Regions from separate parts of the Paenibacillus sp. W2I17 genome, predicted to be linked through region 2. Evidence: predicted binding sites of a transcription regulator. Region 2 holds the regulator's gene; the other holds the start of a gene.
The links. Region 2 encodes CtsR, which represses protease genes until heat stress. Its sites were predicted from a motif close to ATGGTCAATAAAGGTCAAACA; they were not measured.
Positions count from the first base shown of each region.

Region 1: the regulator CtsR is predicted to act here: its motif matches at 4,012-4,032, upstream of clpP (ATP-dependent Clp endopeptidase proteolytic subunit ClpP).

Region 1 covers NZ_JAUSXM010000001.1:4,417,106-4,429,705, forward strand. Annotated here, with positions in the region: gene QF041_RS19780 (phosphoglycerate kinase) at 1-1,151, opposite strand, end outside; gene gap (type I glyceraldehyde-3-phosphate dehydrogenase) at 1,303-2,310, opposite strand; gene QF041_RS19790 (sugar-binding transcriptional regulator) at 2,418-3,443, opposite strand; tRNA gene QF041_RS19795 (tRNA-Arg) at 3,870-3,944, shown strand; gene clpP (ATP-dependent Clp endopeptidase proteolytic subunit ClpP) at 4,121-4,717, shown strand; gene QF041_RS19805 (stalk domain-containing protein) at 4,885-5,982, opposite strand; gene QF041_RS19810 (SIMPL domain-containing protein) at 6,371-7,123, opposite strand; gene QF041_RS19815 (HPr family phosphocarrier protein) at 7,280-7,549, opposite strand; partial or broken gene whiA (DNA-binding protein WhiA) at 7,805-8,744, opposite strand; gene QF041_RS19825 (gluconeogenesis factor YvcK family protein) at 8,751-9,737, opposite strand; gene rapZ (RNase adapter RapZ) at 9,751-10,650, opposite strand; gene QF041_RS19835 (ROK family glucokinase) at 10,702-11,652, opposite strand; gene QF041_RS19840 (AI-2E family transporter) at 12,098-12,600, opposite strand, start outside.
Region 2 covers NZ_JAUSXM010000001.1:5,396,864-5,409,463, reverse strand. Annotated here, with positions in the region: gene pssA (CDP-diacylglycerol--serine O-phosphatidyltransferase) at 36-767, opposite strand; gene disA (DNA integrity scanning diadenylate cyclase DisA) at 813-1,889, opposite strand; gene radA (DNA repair protein RadA) at 1,903-3,270, opposite strand; gene QF041_RS24065 (ATP-dependent Clp protease ATP-binding subunit) at 3,543-6,005, opposite strand; gene mcsB (protein-arginine kinase McsB) at 6,190-7,260, opposite strand; gene mcsA (protein-arginine kinase activator protein McsA) at 7,289-7,813, opposite strand; gene QF041_RS24050 (CtsR family transcriptional regulator) at 7,845-8,306, opposite strand; gene QF041_RS24045 (sterol carrier protein domain-containing protein) at 8,768-8,983, opposite strand; gene QF041_RS24040 (GNAT family N-acetyltransferase) at 9,009-9,944, opposite strand; rRNA gene rrf (5S ribosomal RNA) at 10,124-10,240, opposite strand; rRNA gene QF041_RS24030 (23S ribosomal RNA) at 10,320-12,600, opposite strand, start outside.

The sequences.
Region 1 (12,600 bases), 980 kb from region 2:
AGTACTTTACCTTCCATGAACTCGAGCGATGCACCGCCACCTGTAGAGATGTGGTTCATCTTGTCAGCCAATTTGAACTTCTCAGCTGCTGCTGCGGAGTCACCGCCACCAATTACAGTGTAAGCTTCTGTCTCAGCGCAAGCTTCCGCTACTGCACGAGTACCGTGGGAGAATGGTTCGATTTCAAATACGCCCATTGGTCCGTTCCACACAACCAATTTGGAGTTTTTGATAACGCCAGCATAGATCTCACGTGTTTTAGGACCGATGTCGATGCCTTCCCAATCTGCTGGGATGCCGTCGATGTCAACGATTTGTGTGTTTGCTTTCGCACTGAAATCGTCAGACACTACGATATCTACCGGCAGGTAGAAGTTTTTGCCCAGTTTTTTCGCTTTTTCGATGAAACCGAGAGCAACATCAAGTTTGGAGTCATCCAACAAGGATTGTCCAATTTCATGTCCTTGTGCTTTCAAGAACGTGTAAGTCAGACCGCCACCGATGATCACGTTGTCTGCAATGTTCAGCAGGTTGTCGATTACATCGATTTTGTCCTTAACTTTGGATCCACCAATGATAGCTGTGAAAGGACGCTCAGGGTTGGAGATTGCTTTACCCAACACTTCAAGTTCTTTCTCCATCAACAAACCGGACACTGCTGGAAGCAAGTGAGCGATTCCTTCAGTCGAAGCGTGTGCTCTGTGAGCCGCGCCAAACGCATCGTTAACGAAAACGTCAGCCAGTTCAGCAAATTGTTTTGCGAGTGCTGCATCGTTTTTCTCTTCGCCTGCATGGAAACGAACGTTTTCAAGCAACAATACGTCGCCGTTGTTCAGTTCAGCGATTTGAGCTTTAACAGCGTCACCAACAGAATCGTCAGCTTTAACAACTGTTTTACCAAGCAATTCAGACAAACGCTCAGCTGCTGGAGTCAAACGCAAGGATTCAACCACTTCGCCGTTAGGACGACCCATGTGGCTTGCCAAAATGACTTTAGCGCCTTTTTCAATCAAGAAGTTGATTGTAGGAAGCGTTGCACGAATACGTTTGTCATCTGTAATTTTACCATCTTCGAGCGGCACATTGAAATCTACACGGACAAAAGCCCGTTTTCCTGTCAATTCGATATCGCGTACACTTTTTTTGTTCATCTGTATTTCCTCCGCACCCATGTATTTGGTGGACCAATCAAGAGCTAAAATCCCCTGTCAATCCTGGTGTTTTTGAGAAATTTGCAAAATGTAGATATATAAAGAGCGGAAACAATATAGCATCTGTTTCCGCTCTATGTTATTGCAGATATTACTTAATCATTTTTGCAAAGTGCTCCAAAGTGCGAACCAATTGTGCAGTGTAGGACATTTCATTGTCATACCAAGCTACAGTTTTAACCAATTGTTGGTCGCCAACAGTCAGAACTTTAGTTTGAGTTGCATCAAACAGGGAACCGAAAGTGATTCCTTGGATATCGGAAGATACGATTTCGTCTTCTGTGTATCCGAAAGTTTCTGGATCGGAAGCTTCTTGCATAGCAGCGTTAACTTCTTCAGCAGTTACTTTTTTGTTCAGAACAGTTACGAGCTCAGTCAGGGAACCAGTAGCTACTGGTACACGTTGAGCTGCACCATCAAGGATGCCTTGCAGTTCTGGGATTACCAGACCGATTGCTTTAGCAGCACCAGTTGTGTTAGGGATGATGTTTTCAGCTGCTGCGCGAGCACGACGGAAGTCACCTTTAGGGTGTGGAGCATCCAACGTGTTTTGGTCGCCAGTGTATGCGTGAATTGTAGTCATCAAACCTTGAACGATTCCGAATTTGTCTTGCAGTGTTTTTGCCATAGGTGCCAGGCAGTTTGTTGTGCAAGATGCGCCGGAGATTACAGTTTCAGTACCGTCGAGGATTTCATGGTTTACGTTGTAAACGATGGTTTTCATGTCGCCAGTAGCTGGTGCGGAGATAACAACTTTCTTAGCTCCACCTTTCAAGTGTTTCTCAGCTGCTTCTTTAGTTGTGAAGAAACCAGTACATTCCAGAACGATATCTACGCCCAGGTCGCCCCAAGGAAGTTCTTCCGGGTTACGGTTAGCCAATACTTTAACTTCTTTGCCGTTCACTTTGAAGAAGCCATCGTGTACTTCAACATCGCCATCGAAGCGACCTTGAGTTGTATCATATTTGAGCAAATGAGCGAGCATTTTAGCGTCAGTCAAGTCGTTGATTGCTACTACCTCGATGCCTGCTACATTTTGAATACGGCGGAATGCCAAGCGTCCAATACGTCCAAAACCGTTAATACCTACTTTAATCATGAGTAAGTTCCTCCCAAGTTTTGATTAATTTTTTTATGAAACTTATATATTCAAGACAGACGGTGAAGTCCGTCAAGACAACAATAATTGTAATGCAAAGCAAACACTTATTCCATTTCAGCAACGATGACTTCGGCAGCAGCCTCATCAATAATCAGAATATCTTCCTGACCAAATCGCAACACGGAATGTATAGCAGCAGCTTTGCTTTTGCCACCTGCAATTCCAATCACAACATCGGTTCGTTCAATATCCTGAAGTCGCATACCCAGTGTAAGCATGGTATGTACCACCTTACCCTGATCATTAAAGTAATAACCGAAAGATTCAGATACGGCCCCTTGCTCCTGAAGTTCATCTATAATCTCCGTCGCAAGTTTACGTCTTGTCGCCATCTCTACGGCATCACCAATTCCATGAATAACAATCCGCGATTTCCGAATCAGCTGCAGAATCTCCTGAACACTGGGATCCTGGATTAATGATTCATAGGCATGATCACTAAGCAAATCCGGTACATGCAGGAGTTTGTATTGCGCTCCTACCCGTTTTGCCATTGTGGATGCAATCGTATTTGCCTGAATTTCAAGGCTTTCTCCAAGTCCACCGCGTGCCGGTACGAACCAGACACCTTTGAGCGATGTTGGCGGAGTCAGTTGCTCTGCGACTTCGGCCGTTGTTGATCCGCCAGTAACGGCGACAACGTCGTTGTCACTCATGATATTGCCGAGAGCCTTCGCTCCGGCTCTGCCCAGTTCCCTTTTGGCAAATGGAGAAACGTCCGAATCACCAGGAACCACAACTACCTTTTGCAGACCGTAGGCTTGCTTGATGCGCTCTTCCAGCTCGGATAATCCGAACAACTCTTTGGCTACGGGCTCTAACTGCTGCAGCAAATCATACCCTGCCTCGCTGATCTTCATTCCTGCACTGTCAATTTCAATAAGTCCCTGAGCCTTTAACAGATCGGTCTCAGCCCTCAGAACCCGCTCGGTCATCTGCATGGAATTAGCTAACGTTCTCCGTCCGATCACATCCGATAACATGATATGTTGCAGAATCGTATACCTCTTTTTCAAGATATCCATGAGATCAGGCAGAAGCTGCTTTTGTACTTCTAAAATCGTTCGCATGCTTTCCACTCCCGCAAGTTCTCGTTCTAAGCTCTCTTTCGTGGCCCTAAAACGTCCCGGGTTAACTTTTTAAGTCCCACGTCTATTCTACCTAAAACTGACGTGACATGCAAGTGTTTCAACGTGTTATTTCGACACGCATTCCGCGTTTGTACGCGCCTATTTTCACAATCCTAGACTTCCATGATCAAGGACTAGCTCACGCATACCATATATAGAAGAAACAAATGAATTCAATCTACATATCGCTCAGAATCACATTTCATACGGCATGTCCAAAACCTCTAATAGCATTTACTTAAATGCACTCTTTATCCACTCTTCTTCATCATGATCATTTTTATGTTAATCCAAACCAATACCACAACGAACTGCTTGCAATTAAATATTTCATGAGCTATAATAATTATTGCTGTCACATAATGTGCGCCCGTGGTCCAATGGATATGACGTAGGCCTCCGAAGCCTGAGATCCAAGTTCGATTCTTGGCGGGCGCGCCATTTTTATTTAACAGCTCATAACCCATTTAACCAATGAAACCGGAAAGGTTTCTTTTTTTTGCAAGTTAGTTTGACTTTCTTTGACTTTTTGTTTGGAATTGTTTATTATGTGGGTAATACGGTAACAGTTTAAGTATAAACACCAATAACATTTACATTCCGAGGAGGTTTTTCACGTGAGTTTTATTCCAATGGTCGTTGAACAGAGCAACCGGGGGGAGCGCGCCTACGACATCTACTCCAGATTGCTGAAGGATCGTATTATTTTCCTTGGTAGCGATGTTAATGACGTAGTGGCTAATGCCATTATGGCACAGATGTTGTTCCTGGCTGCGGAAGATCCGGAGAAAGACATTCACTTATACATCAACAGCCCAGGCGGATCGATTACAGCCGGTATGGCCATTTACGATACAATGCAATTCATCAAACCGGATGTATCTACCATCTGTGTAGGTATGGCCGCTTCCATGGGTGCATTCTTGTTGAATGCCGGTGCAAAAGGTAAACGTTTTGCATTGCCTAACAGTGAGATTATGATTCACCAACCACTTGGTGGTGCTCAAGGTCAAGCTTCCGACATCGAAATTCGTGCTCGCCGCATCCTGAAAATGCGTGATACCTTGAACCGCATCATCTCTGAGCGTTCAGGTCAACCGCTGGAGCGGATTGAGAAAGATACAGATCGTGACTACTTCATGAGTGCTGCTGAAGCCGCCGATTACGGTATCATTGATAAAGTTATTGAAAACGTAGGTTCCCAAGGCATCTAAGTGTGACGCAGACCACGGTCTACGCGCTAACATAATCAACACCTAACGTAATCAGCAACACCTCATTGTGTTGTCTATACGGGAAGAAGCCCTCATCATAATTATGATGAGGGCTTCTTTTTTTATTTTATAAGAAAGATAACTTAAGAGTGCATAATAATGATTCGTTATTTGGTTCCAGTTACATTACTGAAAGGTTCTGTGCCTTTAGGGAGAAGCTCTTTATACGTAAATGGCATTTCAGGAAATCCCTCTGCGTATGCCGTATATTCATACAACTGGAAGAACACAACTACACCCGTTGGTGTCACATAGAAATCTTGATCTTTATTCAATCCTTTGTAACCGTCGAGGTACCCACCGCGGGCTTTCAGTTGCTCACCCACTTTTTTACTCAACGTTTCGCGCATGGTTTTGTTATTTTGCAGCACATCATCCAACGTAAGCTCCTTGCCTGTGTCCAGTGCAAAGGTATGGCCCGTACGGTATGTCATCCCATGAGCGCCAGCATAATCCTCATATCGTTGTGTAATGAGTCCCAGCACGCCTTTTTCGTTGTACGTCACGACATAAGAGCTCTCAAATGCATATGGACGGTTGGCTGTTGCACCGCCGAATTCAGATGTCTGTTTCTTGAAGTCAGCTACATAAGCATCCACTTCGTCTTTCAACACTTTGTTGATCGCTGCTTCAGCTTCTTTGCTGGCAAGTCCACTTACCTGTGGATATTGAACATCTACTTCAGCATTTTTTACAGTGACATTGACTGTTGCCGCTTTAATTTTTACGTTATTTTGTTTCACCTTGCTGAGTGTCAACGTTTTGGTTTTGGCATCCCAATTCCCCTGTACACCCAGATAATCTCTCATTGCCGAGAATGGAATATACAATCTGCCGTTGATCAGCTTTGCGTCCACTTGAGGATAATAGTTGTTAATTCGAACACTCGGCTCGCCATCCAATAGGCTGATCGTCATCGTGTTATTGGCTGCTGTCAAAGCGTACTCTTTGGTTTTCCCATCATATTTCAGCGTTCCACCTGCCACATCTTTAACTGCCGTAAGAGATACCCAAGTTGAGCCACCTTGAAGAAGTCCTTTTTGAGTCAGTGTTTTTCCACCCGATTTCAGAGTTACCTCAGCCGGGGTTGTCACTTTCGAGGATACCGATGCTGCCTGAACCGAACTGTCCTGCCACACCGAACCGCTACCTACAATAATTCCTGCTGCAAGCAATGCACTTGTCCATTTTTTCCATGATGTCATATATAAAACTCCTCTCTGAATTCACAATTAGGGATCATTGCGTATGTAATCCTGACCTGATCGCATATCTCATACGCTCACCTCTCTATTATAATTAACCCGAATTCGGAAAGGTTTACAGCTCGAGTTACAATGTTGATGAATATCAGACCGAAAATATAACGGGATATGACCTTTTTGTCACGAACAACTATACAAAAAAGATACCAATATACAGCATTTCATGTTGCTTCAAAAAGGTACCCTCCTATCTAACTTCATCAAAGTTTGCTTTTCCAACAAAAAAAGACTCTGTCCACAGGACAAAGTCTTTGTCATTATTTCGTTGTACCCTTCAAATGATACTTGATAAGGTTACTTGAGCTTACAATCCTTAGTTCGATCTTGTTTATTTCATTTCATACGTGATATTCAGGATTGTGCTTACTTTAACCTGGCCTGTTTCAATCTCAGTGCCACCTGCTGTATCTTGTGCTTTGGACATCAACGCCTCGCTTGCATAGAATACAGGCACATTGGCATCACCTTGGCTCACGGAAAGAACAGCACCTAGTTGACGTTTAACTGCTTTTGCAATGGCGCCAGCTTTCACATCTGCATTGGCAACAGCTTTTTCAATCACTTGGGACTCATAACTTTCCGGATTTTCTACAGTAAAGCGCACGTTTTCAATATTGTTTGCACCCGCCCCCGAAGCAGCATCGAGCAATTCGCCAATCTTGTCCATCTCACGATATGTGACTGTCAGCGTATGATGCGCTGTATATCCTTTAATTTGTTGTCCGTCTTTTTCGCTATACGTATAGTTGGGTTGTACAGAGAACTGACTCGTTTGAATGTCGTCTGCACTGATCTTCCACGTATTCTTCAGCAAATTGGATACCTTTTGAACTTTGGCAGCATTCGCTTTTTGAGCAGATGCAGCTGTCTCTGCAGTACTGTTCACACCAATGGACAGATAAGCGATATCAGGCTTCACCTGAATCTCACCTTTACCCACAACATTAATCACATTCTGTTGTACTCCCTGAACCTCTGCAGCGTAAGCATAGTTGCCTGGTGCAACCCATGCTGTTCCTCCAACAAGCAACGTACTTGCCACCAGCACCGCACCAAACGGTTTCATCCATTGTTTACCCATCACGATAGCCTCCTTATGTGTTAACATCTCAAACTTTAAACGATTTGATACCTTAACAGACGGGACAAATTCCATAATGTTGCACTTGACGATAGCATAAACGTGAAAAACGCAAAAAAGCCCCTTTCGGGGCTTCTTCATTGGATTGATCATATCTTATTGGTTTTCAAGCTCTTCCTTGCTTACCAGACTAACTAAAGCGTTTACAGCCTGTTCGGCATCCGCGCCTTCTGCACTAATCTGGATTTCCGTACCTGTGCTAATTGCAAGGCTCATGATCCCCATGATACTTTTTGCATTAACTTTTTTGTCGTCCTTCTCGACGAACACTTCAGACGAGTACTTATTCGCTTCTTGAACGAACAGTGCCGCAGGTCTGGCATGGAGACCCGTTTTCAAACGGACAACTACCGGGTGCTTTGTCATGGAAACTTACCCCCTATTATGAAATCTGGACATTAAATACACAATTATATTTATACAACATTATACCATTAACCCGTGCAGGACACTAGAAGAAAAAACTCAGGGTGCTTTGACGGACGTTATCTTGCCCTAATTTCATCTTTTGCACAGCGCATCCAACGACCCAAGTAAGTCTTCTAGATCCTTAACGGTTGACTTTCCCGACCTTTCTGTTCAGCAGAAACAGCCGACCTTGTTACTTTACCCTACTCCGTCTTAACCATAACGTTCTGTGCGTACTTTCTCAGCCAGCTCATCAATTTTACGAAGCCGATGGTTCACTCCCGACTTGCTGACTGTACCTTTAAGGAGCTCGCCAACTTCCTTCAAGTTGATATCCGGATGAGCGAGTCGAACCTCCGCCACTTCGCGAAGCTTCTCAGGCAGCGATTCCAGACCAACTTCCTTTTGTAACAACCGGATATTATCGATTTGTCTTACCGCAGCTCCAATGGTTTTATTCAGGTTGGCGGTCTCACAATTGACAATCCGGTTAACGGAGTTACGCATGTCTCGCATAATTCGTACATCTTCAAACTTGAACAAAGCCTGATGAGCACCAATGATGCTGAGCAGCTCAATGATTTTCTCGCCTTCCTTAATGTATAGGATGAATCCTTTTTTCCGTTCTATACACCGTGCATTCAGATGAAATTCATTGGCCAGGTCAACCAGTGCCTGACAGTGCTCTTCATACATGGACGCAATCTCCAGATGGTACGAGGAACCTTCCGGATTATTAACCGATCCACCAGCCAGAAATGCAACCGCGAAGATAGGCCCGTTTACAACAGTTCTGCTGAAATAACTCCGTATTGATCCCTGGCGTAAACAGAAAACCTTCCGATACAATATGAAGACTGTTGAGAATCTCCTGTACCATGGTTGGAATACGAACAATATATACATTGTTCTTTTTCAGCCGCATTTTTTTGCGGACCAGTAATTCCGTATGCACTTGAAAATGCTTTTTAAGCAGAGAGTATGCCCGTCTTGCAATGGCGGCATTCTCCGTCGAAATATCCAAGATCACTTTTTTATTCGATAACTGCACTGCACCAAGCATACGGATGAGGGCTGAAAGTTCCGCCTTTTCGCAGCACGGTTCGCTCTCGATCATGGTTAGCTCTTTTTTGGTCTGTGCTGCAAACGACATGGGACTTCACCTCTTCCGTAACATCCAATTTTGTACCAGTTGGTAGATGTGATGACTCAACTTGTCGGCATCATGACGCAGATAGGTTTTGAACAGAACAAGGGTATCTGCAACCACCTGATAGCCGGCACTTTCGAGTACATTCATATCCAGTACAACCGGTTTTGCTCCTTTTTCCGCATACTTATTTTGCACTTGCAGCGGAATATCACCATTATTTACGATAACATAGTCGAAGAGCTGATGACCTATATGCTCGTGTACCGCCTTAAGATGGTCACTTACCGTATAGTTATCAGTTTCTCCCGGCTGTGTCATAACATTACAGATAAACATCTTCACTGCATCAGCCTCTACCACAGCCTCAGCCAGCTTAGGTACGAGCAGATTGGGAAGGATGCTTGTATAGAGGCTGCCTGGCCCGATCAGAATGGCGTCAGCTTGACGAATGGCCTCTACTGCCTCTGGCAACGGCTCCACGTGATCCGGTTCAAGGAAAACACGTTTGATGCGTCCACCCGCCTCAGGGATTTTGGACTCACCTGTAATAATTGTCCCATCTTCCATCTCCGCATGCAACACAACGGCCTGCCCTGCTGCTGGCAATACCTCACCTCGAACGGCAAACACGCGGCTAAGCTCCCGCACTGCGGTCACAAAGTCGCCCGAAATATCCGTCATTGCAGCCAAAATCAAATTCCCCAAGCTGTGGCCTGCAAGCCCCGCGCCTGTATTGAAACGGTACTTCAACATATCTGAAAGCAATGGTTCTACATCAGCCAGTGCCGTAAGCACGTTGCGAATGTCGCCCGGAGGCGGCATTTGTAGCTCATTGCGCAGGATGCCTGAACTTCCACCGTCATCTGCAACTGTGACGATGGCCGTGATATCCAGCGGCTTCTCTTTCAAACCGCGCAACATCACGGATAATCCGGTTCCGCCGCCCATTACAACTATTCTCGGACGTTCTCTTCGTGGTCCGGCCTCTTTCATCCCTTCACCCTCTTCAATGACGGTCCCGGTCAGCGTCGCGATGGCTCACGGTAACAGCTTCTGTCTCGCTGCTTCCCAACATCTTGCCCAAATATTCCGATATTGCTACCGAACGATGCTTGCCTCCGGTACAGCCGATTCCAATAATAACCTGGCTTTTGCCTTCCTTCCGGTATTGCGGAATCAGGAAATGCAGCATATCCAGCAGCTTGGTCAGAAACGCCTGTGTCTCTGGCCACTTCATAACATATTCGTACACATCACTATTCTGTCCCGTATTCGGTCGCAAATGATCAATATAATGCGGATTCGGTAAAAAACGTACATCAAACACCAGATCAGCATCAATCGGAATGCCATACTTGAATCCAAACGACGTAATATTCACCGACAGCATTTGGCTTTCCAAATGAGAAAAGCGGGATATGATGCGTTCTTTCAGTTGAGCAGGTTTCATTGTGCTTGTATTCAGTACCTGAGTCGCAGAGTTTTTGAGTTCCTCCAACATCTTGCGTTCCAGTCGGATGCCGTCCAGCGGCATGCCCTCAGGAGCCAGTGGATGTCTGCGCCTGCTTTCTTTGTAACGCTGAACAAGTACAGAATCTGTAGCATCCAGGAATAAAATTTCGCAGTGAATGGTAAAATGATCTTTAATATAGTTCAAAGACTCGGACAGAGCCGTAAAGAATTCACGCCCGCGCAGATCGATAACCAATGCAACCTTACCAATCTTGCCGTTTGACTGTTCAATTAGTTCCGCAAATTTCGGAATCAATACCGGCGGCAGATTATCCACACAGAAGAAACCCAGATCCTCCAGGCTTTGTACTGCAATGGTTTTACCTGCTCCGGACATGCCCGTAATGATAATGAGCGTGGCGCCTGTGCCTGGTGAGCCTTCACCTTCAAGCATAAATGTCCCCTCCTTATCATATTGCTGTCTTCATATATTGTTACGAGGTCACTAGGAACGCAAGAGAAGACCTGCTGCACCCACAATACCTGCATTATTACCAAGTGTAGCTTCCAGAATCTGAACCCCTTCTTGCAGTGGTTCCGGTGTCAATTTAGCAAATACGGTACGGATTTCATCAAACAAGAAATTACCGGCTTTGGATACACCTCCACCAATAATGAACATCTCCGGGTTAATGACAGCTGCTACAGTAGCCATGGATTTGCCCAGGTAGAAGGCCGCACGATTCACAATGCGCTGTGCCACTTCATCGCCTGCCTTGGCAGCATCAAATACTTCTTTGGCTGCAATCTTGTCGACAAGTGCCAGTGACGTATGATCACCACGTTCTACGGCATCCTTCGCCATACGGATAATTCCTGTTGCAGACGATACTGTTTCTACACATCCCATTTTACCACAACCGCACTTGATGGCTTCCAGATCAGGTACAACACTAATATGACCCAGTTCTCCCGCCATACCGGAGAAACCCTGATAGATGTTGCCATTCAGGATCAAGCCTCCACCAACACCCGTACCTAGTGTATAACATACGCAGTTGTCTACGCCTTTGCCTGCACCTGCCCATACTTCACCCAGTGCAGCCACGTTTGCATCGTTATCTATTTTGATTGGCTTGCCCAGACGTTCTTCCAGAATCGAACGAATGGCCACATTCCGAAATCCGATGTTAGGGGCATGAACGATAATTCCCTCACGTACATTCGTGAAACCGGCCACTCCAGCACCCACACCCTCAAGTTGTTCCCAACTGTAAGGTGATTCGGCTACGATATGTCGGACATACTTCTCGATGTTGGCGATGACCGTGTCTACGCCCTTATCCACTTCAGTCGGTCCTTCATACGTATGCATTAGCTGACCTTGTTCATCGCATATACCGACCTTGATTGCTGTTCCGCCGAGATCGACCCCAACGTAGATTTTCTCAGACATGCTGCAAGCCACCTTTATCTATCTAAAATAGTTTAAGTCCTACGTACCAACTATAATTGAAGGATACGCCTGGGTCAAGACGAGAAGACCTCTAGTACCTCCTGCTCCGCCGGGGTTGTGAACCAAATCACACACCGTTTTTGAATACGTATACATCCTCATTACCTTCATTTATAAACGCACGCTTCATTCCTTTCCTCCATAACAGAGGAAGCCTCAACTCATGATATTGCATCTTCACTCGTTCCATTCATAAAAGATGATCTTCGCCCCCTCAGAGTGGTGACTCGTCTTATGCACCCCACCACCTGCCATTCTCATGCAGAAAGTTATCTAAAGGCGGTATTGCCAACAAAAAAAGAGCCTTCCATCCACAGGAAGGCTCCCTTACTTTTATGAAAATCTGAAATTGTAGGATTGGATTAAACTCAGTTGAATTTTTACGTTATAACTTCGATTCCACACGTACCGGCTCTTCTGTCTTCTCCATCTTGTTCACATCCAGAATATCAAGCAGGAAGACAAAGATCGGAATACCAATGATCAGTCCCCAGATCCCCAGAAAGTGTTGCGACAGAATTAGTACGATAAAGGTGTAGAACATTGGCAATTTGGTCTTGTGTGCCATCAGTTTTGGATTCAGGAAGTACGTCTCCAAAGCATGAATAACAATAATCATGATGATTACAATAATACTTAATTTCAGTCCACCCATCTGATACCCAATCAGACAGAGCGGTACAAGTGAGATGATAACCCCCGCAACGGGAACCAGACTGAGCATGAACACCAGAATGGTCAGAGCGAACAGATACGGGAAACCCAGAATCCATAAGCCCAGTATGGTCAGCACCGTATTAAACACCGCAATAAGAAGCTGTGCCTCAATGACTTTACCAAAAGAAGACACGAATTTGTCTCCCAGATAAGCCACTTCATTGTAGAACC
Region 2 (12,600 bases):
TGCTTTCTTTGTATAGTGTCTGTCCCCAAGGCGACTTAACGATCGGAAGGACGGGAAGATTTCTCATCCTTGCGCTTTTTCGCCCGACTACGTGAGGCCGCCGTTCGCACATTATGCTTCATTCCATAGAGGGCGTATAACACCAGCGGAATAAAGATCAATTTGGATAACTGCTCCGGGAAAATAACGGCTACGGCTATGGCAAATAACACAACCCATGGTGCAATCCAGATTGCCTTGCGTGGCAAACCAACCTTTTTGAAATTGGGATATTTAAGCGAACTCACCATCAGATACGATAACAGCAACGTAGCAATCATCATACTAACCGGGCCAATATCCTTATTGAACAAGGACAGTGTAGCCAGCACCCCACCGGCTGCGGGAATCGGCAGACCTGTGAAGTACCCGGGAATTCCCGGACGAACATTAAACCGAGCAAGACGAATGGCTCCACAGATCGGAAAAGCCGCTGTTGCGATCCAGGCGAGGATCGGCATCGAATCTTGAAACGACACCATAAATATGATCAGGGCTGGTGCTGCACCAAAGGAAACCATGTCAGACAAGGAATCAAGTTCCTTGCCGAATTCGCTTTGGGCATTGAGTGCACGTGCCACTCGGCCATCCAGACCATCCAGCAGCATCGCTACAATGACCATAATGGCAGCCAAACTGTAATTTCCATCAATCGCAAGCAAAATTGCCATCATTCCAAGAAACAGATTACCCAGGGTAAAGAGATTCGGAATGAATCTGGTTAGCATCGTTGTTTCACCTCATCCATTTCAAGCCTTTATATAGGCAAACCCTTACATCTGTCTGTCGATAAACATTTGCTCCTGCAAACGTTTGAGGCCTTCCTTAATGGTCCGGGCACGAACTTCACCAATACCGTCGACTTCGTCCAGTTCTTCAATTGTAGCCATAATAACATGAGGCAATTGTTCGAATTGATCCACCAGATTATGGATAATGACATTGGGCAGGCGGGGGATCTTATTTAATACCCGGAATCCACGAGGGGCAACCGAATCCTCTGAAGTAGCCGCTGATGAAGGATAGCCGAGCAGACGGACAATATGATGTGCATCCAGCAACTCATCGTCCGACAATCTTTTCAGTCCCACGATAATTTCACGGATTTTGTCATCACTGTCGTCACGGGCATAGTCTTTATACAATAACCAGGCTTCTTCTTCCGTTGTACCCACGAGTTCTTCCATTTGCATGGAAATGAGTCGTCCCTCATTCCCGAGTTCATGAATGTAACGTTTGATTTCCGTTTTGATCCGCATCACCATTTCGGTACGCTGAATTACATTAACCACTTCAGGAATCGTCACCAGTTCCTCAAATTCAGAGGCACTCAGATTTGTAAGGGACTGTGTTAATACAGCTTTGTATTTCTCCAAGGTTTGAATCGCTTGATTCGCTTTGGTCAAAATAACCCCGATTTCCTTGAGGGAATAACGAAGTGTTCCCTGATACAAAGTAATGATATTCCGGCGCTGTGATATGGATACGACCAATTTACCCGTTTGCTTTGCTACACGCTCTGCCGTCCGGTGACGAATCCCCGTCTCTGATGAAGAGATAGATGAATCTGGGATTAACTGGGTATTGGCGTAAAGAATACGCTTCAAATCTTCGCTAAGAATAATGGCACCATCCATCTTGGCGAGTTCGTACAGGTAGTTTGGGGAGAAATCACAGTTAATCGAGAATCCCCCATCCACCACTTCCATTACTTCAGGGCTGTATCCTACAACAAGCAGTGCGCCCGTTTTGGCGCGCAGCACATTTTCCAGACCTTCGCGGAAAGGTGTACCTGGTGCGATCAGCCTTAACAACTCATTCATATTATCCAGTTGGCTCATATCTTTCATCTTGTTATGCCCCCTAATCTAAAGCAACCGCTAGTGCATCTGCCACGGTATTCACACCGATCAGTTGTATCCCGCGAGGATGTTTCCAGCCCTTTAAGCTTTTTTCTGGTAAAATGACTCGTTTGAAGCCCAGCTTTGCGGCTTCCTTCACTCGTTGTTCGGCCCGTGATACGGCTCGAACTTCACCTGTCAGACCGATCTCGCCAAAGATGACGTCGTCCGGCTTGGTCGGTACATCTCTCAAACTGGATGCAATGCTGACGGCAACCGCCAAATCTACAGCGGGCTCATCCAACCGTACTCCACCAGCCACGTTCAGATATGCATCCTGGGTCTGTAAAAACATCCCCATCCGTTTCTCCAGCACTGCAATGATCAGATTTAATCGGTGCAGATCTACCCCTGTTGCCATACGGCGGGGAGAAGGGAAATGGGTCGTCGAGATCAACGCCTGCAATTCCACGAGCAGAGGGCGTGTACCCTCCATACTGGCAACTACCGTTGAACCTGCTACCCCTAGTGGACGTTCCGACAAAAAGAGTTCGGACGGATTGCCCACCTCACGAAGTCCATCCTCACCCATTTCAAAAATGCCAATCTCATTGGTGGAACCAAAACGGTTCTTCACCGCACGCAACAGGCGATACGTATGATGCCGTTCTCCTTCAAAATAAAGCACGCAATCCACCATATGTTCTAACATACGTGGACCGGCAATGGCACCTTCTTTGGTAACATGCCCCACAAGAACCGTTGCAATGCCTCTGCCTTTGGCAATCCGCATGAACCTTGACGTACATTCCCTTACCTGTGCTACACTACCCGGCGCACTGGTAACTTCGGGAAGATATACCGTCTGAATGGAGTCGATGACAAGAAAATGCGGCTGGATCTGATCCACCGCTTCCTCTACACGTTCCATATTGGTTTCACACAGTACATACAACTCGGCAGAGAGTGCCCCGAGGCGGTCTGCCCGCAATTTGGTTTGTTTGACTGATTCCTCACCGGAAACATATAACACACGCAAACCCGAATGCGTCAAAGCATGAGATGTCTGCAACATCAACGTTGATTTCCCAATACCCGGATCTCCGCCCACTAGAACGAGTGAACCCGGAACGATTCCGCCACCCAATACCCGGTTCAACTCTCCGATTCCAGTCTGTACACGCGGTTCCTGACCGCTATCTATATCTATGATAGGAAGCGGTTTATCTTTACTGTCAAACAGAGGAGAATTTCTCCCTTGTGTTTTGACCACCGTCTCTGTTTCTTCCACCATTGAATTCCATGACTGACAACCTGGACACTTACCGTACCACTTGGGGGCTTCATAGCCGCATTCCGTACATTGAAACTTGGTTTTAACTTTGGCCACTTCAGCACTCCTATAATTTAATTTTATAACAGCATTTTGCATTATTCGACGAATTTCACCCAAACTCCCTGACGTGCAGGGTTACTAAAAGTTTACCATTGTTTGAGATTTTTCGTAAAGGATTATCGCAAACTTTACACATGTTCCTGACATAATCATGTCCGTCTTCTGTCCAAAGTGCAAAAAATCCTCCCAGGCCGAAGCCGAGAAGGATTTGATTAAGGATTATGGATCAATACAAGCTGAAGTTTAACTCCAAAGCTTGCTAAATATTATTTAGTTTCGATTTCCTCATTGGACGGAACGACCACGTCTTTTTTCGTAACAGACAGTGCACCGTTCTCTTCGTCGATGAGCAATGAATCCCCTTTGGTTACGTTACCTGTGAGCAACTCTTCGGACAATTTGTCCTCGATATGCTTCTGGATTGCCCGACGAAGCGGACGCGCACCGTAAGCTGGATCAAAGCCTGACTTAGCAAGGAACGACTTGGCATTATCAGTGAGTTCGAAATCGACCTCATGTTCGAGCAGTCGTTTACGAAGTTCTTCACTCATAAGCGTAACAATTTCAGCGATGTGTTTTTCTTCGAGTGAGTGGAACACGATAATTTCATCAATCCGGTTAAGGAACTCTGGACGGAAGCTTTTCTTCAGCTCATCCATCACTTTCCCCTTCATGTTGTCATAATCTGCTCCTGCATCTACAACTGCAGTGAAGCCTAGTGTAGAGTTACGTTTGATCGCTTCGGCACCCACGTTGGATGTCAAGATGATCAGCGTATTGCGGAAGTCAACGACGCGACCTTTGGAATCCGTCAGTCGACCATCCTCAAGCACTTGTAACAAGATATTGAATACTTCTGGATGTGCTTTCTCGATTTCATCGAGCAGGACTACGGAATATGGTTTGCGACGAACTTTCTCTGTCAGCTGGCCACCTTCTTCGTACCCAACATATCCTGGAGGCGCTCCGACAAGTCGGGAAGTCGAGTGCTTCTCACCATACTCGGACATATCAATCCGGATTACTGCATTTTCATCGCCGAACATCGCTTCAGCCAGAGCACGAGCAAGTTCTGTTTTACCTACCCCTGTAGGGCCGAGGAAAATGAACGAACCCATCGGACGTTTTGGATCTTTAAGTCCTGCACGAGCACGACGAACCGCACGGCTGACAGACTTCACTGCCTCATCCTGACCGATGACACGTTCATGTAGAATAGACTCCAAATTCATCAGACGCTGTGTCTCTTCTTCTTTCAGTTGGTTCACAGGGATTCCTGTCCAGCTGGCTACCACTTGTGCGATATCCTCAGGAGTAACCTCGGAATCGGTGCGACCTTGTTTCTCTTTCCACTGGTTCTTCGTTACATCAAGCTCTTCACGGATTTTTTGTTCCGTATCACGCAGAGCTGCTGCTTTTTCGAACTCCTGACTTTGAACTGCAGCGTCTTTTTCCTTACGGATATCTTCCAGACGGCTTTCCAGTTGTTTCAGGTTTGGTGGGATCGTGTAAGAGTTCAATCTTACTTTGGAGCCCGCTTCATCAATCAGGTCAATCGCTTTGTCTGGCAGGAAACGGTCTGTAATGTAACGATCAGACAGTTTAACCGCCTGCACAATTGCTTCGTCCGTAATTTTCACGCGGTGATGCGCCTCATAACGGTCACGCAAACCGTGCAAGATTTGAATCGCTTCTTCTGGAGAAGGCTGATCTACAGTAATCGGTTGGAAACGACGCTCAAGCGCTGCATCCTTCTCGATGTATTTACGATACTCATCCAGTGTTGTCGCACCGATACATTGCAATTCTCCACGGGCCAGAGCCGGTTTCAAAATGTTAGAAGCATCGATGGCACCTTCAGCTCCGCCTGCGCCAATCAAGGTATGCAATTCGTCGATAAACAAGACAATGTTACCTGCTTGGCGAATCTCATCCATGATTTTTTTCAGACGATCTTCAAACTCACCACGATATTTGGTTCCAGCGACTACAGAACCCATATCCAGGGTCATTACACGTTTGTCGCGTAATGTTTCCGGAATCTCATTTGCAATGATTTTTTGTGCAAGGCCTTCAGCAATCGCTGTTTTACCTACACCTGGCTCACCGATCAATACCGGGTTGTTCTTCGTACGACGGCTGAGCACCTGAATGACACGTTCAATTTCTTTACTACGTCCAATGACTGGGTCCAGGTTGTTCTCTCTCGCATAAGCCGTGAGGTCACGTGCCAGACTGTCCAGCGTTGGTGTGCTTACATTGGCAGGTGTTCCATTATGACTGGATACAGCTTCACTGCTGCCAAGCAATTGCAGCACTTGTTGACGTGCTTTGTTCAGGCTAATACCCAGGTTATTGAGCACACGTGCTGCAACACCCTCGCCTTCACGAATCAATCCGAGCAGGATATGCTCTGTGCCTACATAGGTGTGGCCCAATTTACGAGCTTCATCCATAGACAGTTCAATTACTTTTTTCGCACGTGGCGTATATGCAATGTTGGTAGGTTGCTCTTGGCCACGGCCAATCAGCGTTTCTACTTCATCCTGAATTTTTTCCAATCCGAGTCCCAGGCCGATCAGTGCTTTGGCTGCGATGCCTTCGCCTTCACGAATGAGGCCGAGCAAAATATGCTCAGTACCGATGTTATTATGACCGAGACGGACAGCTTCTTCCTGCGCGAGTGCGAGCACCTTTTGGGCCCGTTCCGTAAATCTTCCAAACATCATATCTCCTGCACCTCCATGGTTTTGGATAAAACGAGGTCATGTAATGAAATAACCGTCGTATTCTTCATATCATTTTTGTTTGCAGCCGTGCTGCGAATAAAGTCATTTGGCATTTGTAGATGCCTTATTATATAAAAGCCGCAATGCGGCATGAAACCATAATTCAATACAATATCAGGTTAAACTAGGACTGCTTCGCTGCATTGATCGTATCACGAATCAACTGAGCACGGTATATGTCACGCTCATCTGTGCGCATATCTTCCCCGAATGTTTTCTGCAAAAATCCCGGCTGTGTCATCACATTCAACTCATTCATTACCGTGATGGACAGTCCATCCAACAATCCGAGATCCACGCCAAGGCGTACATCCGATAAGCGCTGTGCAGCTTCCTTGGAATCAACAATAGCTGCATGAGACAATATGCCATAAGAACGCATGACCCGATCCGTAATCCGAAGTCTGGAGTCGGTAATTAACCGTTCTCTCGCTGTACGTTCATGACCAATCATCTGTAACACAACACCATGCAGGTTCTCGATGACTTCCTGTTCGGTCTGTCCCAATGTAATCTGATTCGAGATCTGGAACAGGTTACCCATCGCCTCGCTACCTTCACCGTATATTCCTCTTACCGTCAATCCCACTTGGGAAACTGCGGTTAGAATACGGCCTATCTGTTGTGTCATCACCAGGGCAGGCAAGTGCATCATAACCGATGCTCTGACACCTGTACCTACATTAGTAGGACAGCTGGTTAAGTATCCTCTGCGATCATCAAAAGCATAATCCACGTGCGCTTCAAAAGCATCATCTATTGCGGAAGCTTTCTCCCAGGCTTCTTTCACCTGGAATCCCGGATAGAGGCACTGGATACGAAGATGATCCTCTTCGTTAATCATAATACTGACTGACTCATCCTCACTGAGAATAACCGCACCATTCCTGGATTCATTCGCAAGACTTGGACTGATGAGATGTTTCTCCACCAGCACCCGTTTGTCAAGTTCGTCAATATCGATCAGATCCAACGTATGAAAATCCCCAAAGGCATGAACGTCATCGTATTGAAGTACTTCGCTCAGCTTATTCAGCACCTCTTCCGATTGCTCATTGGAAGCCAGCATCGGAAACGGAACATGCTGAAGGTTGCGTGCAATCCGGACACGGCTGCTAATGACAATTTCGGAATCAGCCGCATCACTGCGCATCCAGTCGCTGAGCGCCTTCTCTGTAAAGCGCAGATTAGGCATTACGCATCCCTCCTACTCATGACAAACTTTACTCCTGAGCTATTCCTTTTTCAAGTCCTCTGATCTGGTCACGGATCTGGGCCGCCTCTTCAAATTCCTCTTGTGCGATGCTCTCTTGTAGCTCACGCTTCAGATCAGCAATTTGCCGTTTCACCTTGATGCGACCACCAGCTCGTGCAGGCACTTTGCCTACATGGGACGTATTACCATGAACCCGCTTGAACAAAGGATCCAGACGACTGTCAAAATATTTATAACATGAACTGCAGCCGAACCGGCCTATCTTACTAAATTGTGCGTACGTCATACCACACTCTTCACATTGAAGAGCTTTTGCAGGTGGTGTTCCTGCCGATCCACTTTTGCCGGCTGGATCAAAATCAAGCAATCCGGACAACAAGTTGTGAATGGAAAACCCACCTGCTGTTCCAGGGATCATTTCCCCTTTTTCACGGGCACATGACTCACAAATATGGAATTCCGTCTTCTCTCCATTTACGATCTTCGTAAAATGAAGTGTCGCCGGACGTTTATTGCATTCTTGGCACAGCATATTGATGTACCTCCTTTGACCCCGATAGTTTTCATTTACCGAGCAAAGATATTAACATCGCCTTCAACATTCTGGCACGAATTTGATCCCGGTAAGGAAGTTTGACCAATATAACCTCTCTAGATACAGCAGCTCGCATCAACCCGGCTTCCCGCTTGCTCAAGAAGCGCGCTTCTTCCAATTGATAGATCAGACCTTCGGCAGCTGTCTGCCCGATCTCTTCACCAATACTATGGTGCAAATGATTATGCAGAGCTGATTGGGCCGGTAATTCAATGCGCTGTATGCGAACATAACCACCACCGCCGCGTTTACTCTCTACCAGGTATCCCTTCTCGAGTGTAAAACGTGTGCTGATGACATAATTGATCTGGGAAGGTACACATGAGAATTGATCTGCCAGATCATTACGCTGAATTTCAACCATTCCTTCGGGACTTTCATGCAAAATACTCTTCAGATATCGTTCGATAATATCAGAGATATTACGCATCCAATCATCCTCCACTGTCTGAAACGTTAAGTCAATAAGGACCCACACGCCCCCACAGAGTACACCTTCTCTACCCATTTAACCAATCAGGGAAACATCGAATCTTGCTTCCACAGGTGTTAACAGGAGAGCGAAGGAAGCACGAAGGTCCTTTAATATTCCCTTGATCCTCCGATGAAATGAATCCCGTATATTGGCGATCATGCATCAGATTGTAGAAAGAAAGCTACTTAAGTATTAAACCTTTAGTTGACTTTGACTTTCTTTGACTTTATAACCATTATAGCATATTTTGTGGTTTTGCCAAGTGGGGTCACTATTCATTTTTTACGATTTTACACGAAATATTCCCCGGACACAAAAAAACCTCCCCAAAATTGCTGGAGAAGTCCATTTGTCTTTCAATCACGCCGTATTTCTATATAAGCTAATCAAGTTAAATGGAGCAGTGGGCATAGCCATCAGAAAAAATCGAGCAAATAGGTTTCCCGCTCAGGAATCGCTTTTTCCAAAGCCTTGATTGCTGTGTTCGGTCCGTGAATTCTTCCGATTCGTGCCATTTCCGTTGGTCTGCGATATCCCATGAGCACCGCGGTAAGGGATTGAATATCCACCTTAATGATCTGATCATCAGTAATTGGCTCCGATGTTTTCCATATGGACGCCGTTCCGTTCATTGCCACGTTTAATTGCCATACCCCTTCATTCCATGGAGCGTGGGGCATCTTCTACCTGAAGTACAATCTGCACCGGTGAGTCCTGGCTTGCAAATGGATACTGGGATATAAACTGCTCTACACTAACGATACGCGCCATAAAATAAGGTACAATCTCCTGCTGAATCCGTGGGTTATCCAATTGGAAGGCAAGCGTGTCACTGGCAGGCGCCTGCAACGTAACTTCCTGGATCATGGAATCATGGTTAGCAATGAAGGTCCACAGCCCTTGCCTAGCCTCTTCATTCAGATAGATGATCTCTTTAATGGTAAACTTATTTTCCTTAACCTCATATAAAAGATAACCTTGTGCTGCATCAGCTTCATCGTAATATACAGCCTTCTGGCTGGTCCCATTAACAAGAACTGAATTCTCCCACCTTGCATCATCCCGAACCAGAGTTCCGTTATAACGCTCAGCATACGCACTGTATACTTCCTTTAATATGCTGAGGCCCGGATCCCCACGCCGAATTGTTCCAGGTGTCGCTTTTTTCAGAGGCAAATGAGCTGTAGGTACTTTATAACGTTTAAATTCAACATACGTCTCCCATCCATACTTCCGATAGAAGCCAAAAGAGAATGGATGCAAGAAAGATATACTCTGTTTGTTACGATTCATTTCTTCCAACGCATGCTTCAGCAGACCAGCTACCCAGCCTTTGCGTCTATACTCTGGCCAGGTGGCTACACCCGCAATACCGCCCATCTCGAACGATCTGCCATGAATATAGGTTTGAAAAGGAATGATGTGAAGTTTAGCTCCTAGCTGCCCGTCCTCATATACACCCCATATATCCTGTGACGAAAATTGACTCCGCCGTTTTTCTTTCTGTTCTTCACTCATTACTACTTGAAAAGCATATTCGGAGAGTGCCATCGCCGGTTCAAAATCATCTACCGTCAATTTCTGAATTTCCATGTTGTCCTACACCCCATTCGCTAGAGTTATTATCAATCCAAATCATGGCCTGATATCTGATATATGTACCCCTTAGAGTGTGTCAGAGGATTCTTACAAAGTCAAATAAGAGATGCTTTCGCATCCCCTAAAATAAACAAATAAAAACCACCACCGAATAACATCGGCAGTGGTTCTTCGCTTGGCGGCGTCCTACTCTCCCAGGACCCTGCGGTCCAAGTACCATCGGCGCTAGAGGGCTTAACGGTCGTGTTCGGGATGGGTACGTGTGGAACCCCTCCGCCATCGCCACCAAACGCATAGCTTAGCTTACATTTCAGAGATCGTTCTCTGAAAACTAGATTCGAAACGAAACATGCGAATTATCACTTGCTATTGGATAAGCCCTCGACCGATTAGTACTGGTCAGCTCCATGCATTGCTGCACTTCCACCCCCAGCCTATCTACCTCGTCGTCTTCAAGGGGTCTTACATACTGGGAAATCTCATCTTGAGGGGGGCTTCACGCTTAGATGCTTTCAGCGTTTATCCCGTCCGTACATAGCTACCCAGCGGTGCTCCTGGCGGAACAACTGGTACACCAGCGGTACGTCCATCCCGGTCCTCTCGTACTAAGGACAGCTCCTCTCAAATTTCCTACGCCCACGACAGATAGGGACCGAACTGTCTCACGACGTTCTGAACCCAGCTCGCGTACCGCTTTAATGGGCGAACAGCCCAACCCTTGGGACCTACTTCAGCCCCAGGATGCGATGAGCCGACATCGAGGTGCCAAACCTCCCCGTCGATGTGGACTCTTGGGGGAGATAAGCCTGTTATCCCCAGGGTAGCTTTTATCCGTTGAGCGATGGCCCTTCCATGCGGTACCACCGGATCACTAAGCCCGACTTTCGTCCCTGCTCGACTTGTAGGTCTCGCAGTCAAGCTCCCTTATGCCTTTGCACTCTTCGAATGATTTCCAACCATTCTGAGGGAACCTTTGGGCGCCTCCGTTACTCTTTAGGAGGCGACCGCCCCAGTCAAACTGCCCACCTGACACTGTCCCCGCACCGGATTACGGTACCAGGTTAGAACCTAGATACGATCAGGGTGGTATCCCAACGTTGCCTCCACGCAAGCTGGCGCTCACGTTTCAAAGGCTCCCACCTATCCTGTACAGATCGTACCCAAATTCAATATCAAGCTGCAGTAAAGCTCCATGGGGTCTTTCCGTCTTGTCGCGGGTAACCTGCATCTTCACAGGTATTAAAATTTCACCGGATCTCTCGTTGAGACAGCGCCCAAGTCGTTACGCCATTCGTGCGGGTCAGAATTTACCTGACAAGGAATTTCGCTACCTTAGGACCGTTATAGTTACGGCCGCCGTTTACTGGGGCTTCGGTTCACAGCTTCGGGACTAGTCCCTAACCACTCCCCTTAACCTTCCAGCACCGGGCAGGCGTCAGCCCGTATACTTCGCCTTACGGCTTCGCACAGACCTGTGTTTTTGCTAAACAGTCGCTTGGGCCTTTTCACTGCGGCCCCCTCGTGCTATTCACACTACCGGGGCACCCCTTCTCCCGAAGTTACGGGGTCATTTTGCCGAGTTCCTTAACGAGAGTTCTTCCGCGCGCCTTAGAATACTCTTCTCGCCTACCTGTGTCGGTTTGCGGTACGGGCACCTTCACCTGGCTAGAGGCTTTTCTTGGCAGTGTGAGATCATGACCTTCGCTACTATAATTTTCGCTCCCCATCACAGCTCAGCCTTACAATGTGCGGATTTGCCTACACATCAGCCTCACTGCTTAGACGGACATCCATCAGTCCGCGTCACTACCCTACTGCGTCCCCCCATTGCTCATAACGGCTTACGGTGGTACAGGAATTTCGACCTGTTGTCCTTCGACTACGCCTTTCGGCCTCGCCTTAGGTCCCGACTTACCCTGAGCGGACGATCCTTCCTCAGGAACCCTTAGGCTTTCGGCGGATCAGATTCTCACTGATCTTTTCGTTACTCATACCGGCATTCTCACTTGTATAATGTCCAGCGCTCCTTACGGTACACCTTCAACCCTTATACAACGCTCCCCTACCCCTGATGCAAAGCATCAAGCCATAGCTTCGGTGGTGTGTTTAGCCCCGTTACATTTTCGGCGCAGAGTCACTCGACCAGTGAGCTATTACGCACTCTTTCAATGGTGGCTGCTTCTAAGCCAACATCCTGGTTGTCTGTGCAACTCCACATCCTTTCCCACTTAACACACACTTGGGGACCTTAGCTGATGGTCTGGGCTGTTTCCCTTTCGACAATGGATCTTAGCACTCACTGTCTGACTCCCGGAAGTAAGTCTATGGCATTCGGAGTTTGACTGAGCTTGGTAACCCTTGCGGGCCCCGCACCCAATCAGTGCTCTACCTCCACGACTCTGTTTTCCGAGGCTAGCCCTAAAGCTATTTCGGGGAGAACCAGCTATCTCCGAGTTCGATTGGAATTTCTCCGCTACCCCCACCTCATCCCCGCATTTTTCAACATGCGTGGGTTCGGGCCTCCAGTGCGTGTTACCGCACCTTCACCCTGGACAGGGGTAGATCACCCGGTTTCGGGTCTACGTCCACGTACTAAGTCGCCCTATTCAGACTCGCTTTCGCTGCGGCTCCGGCTCTTCACCTTAACCTT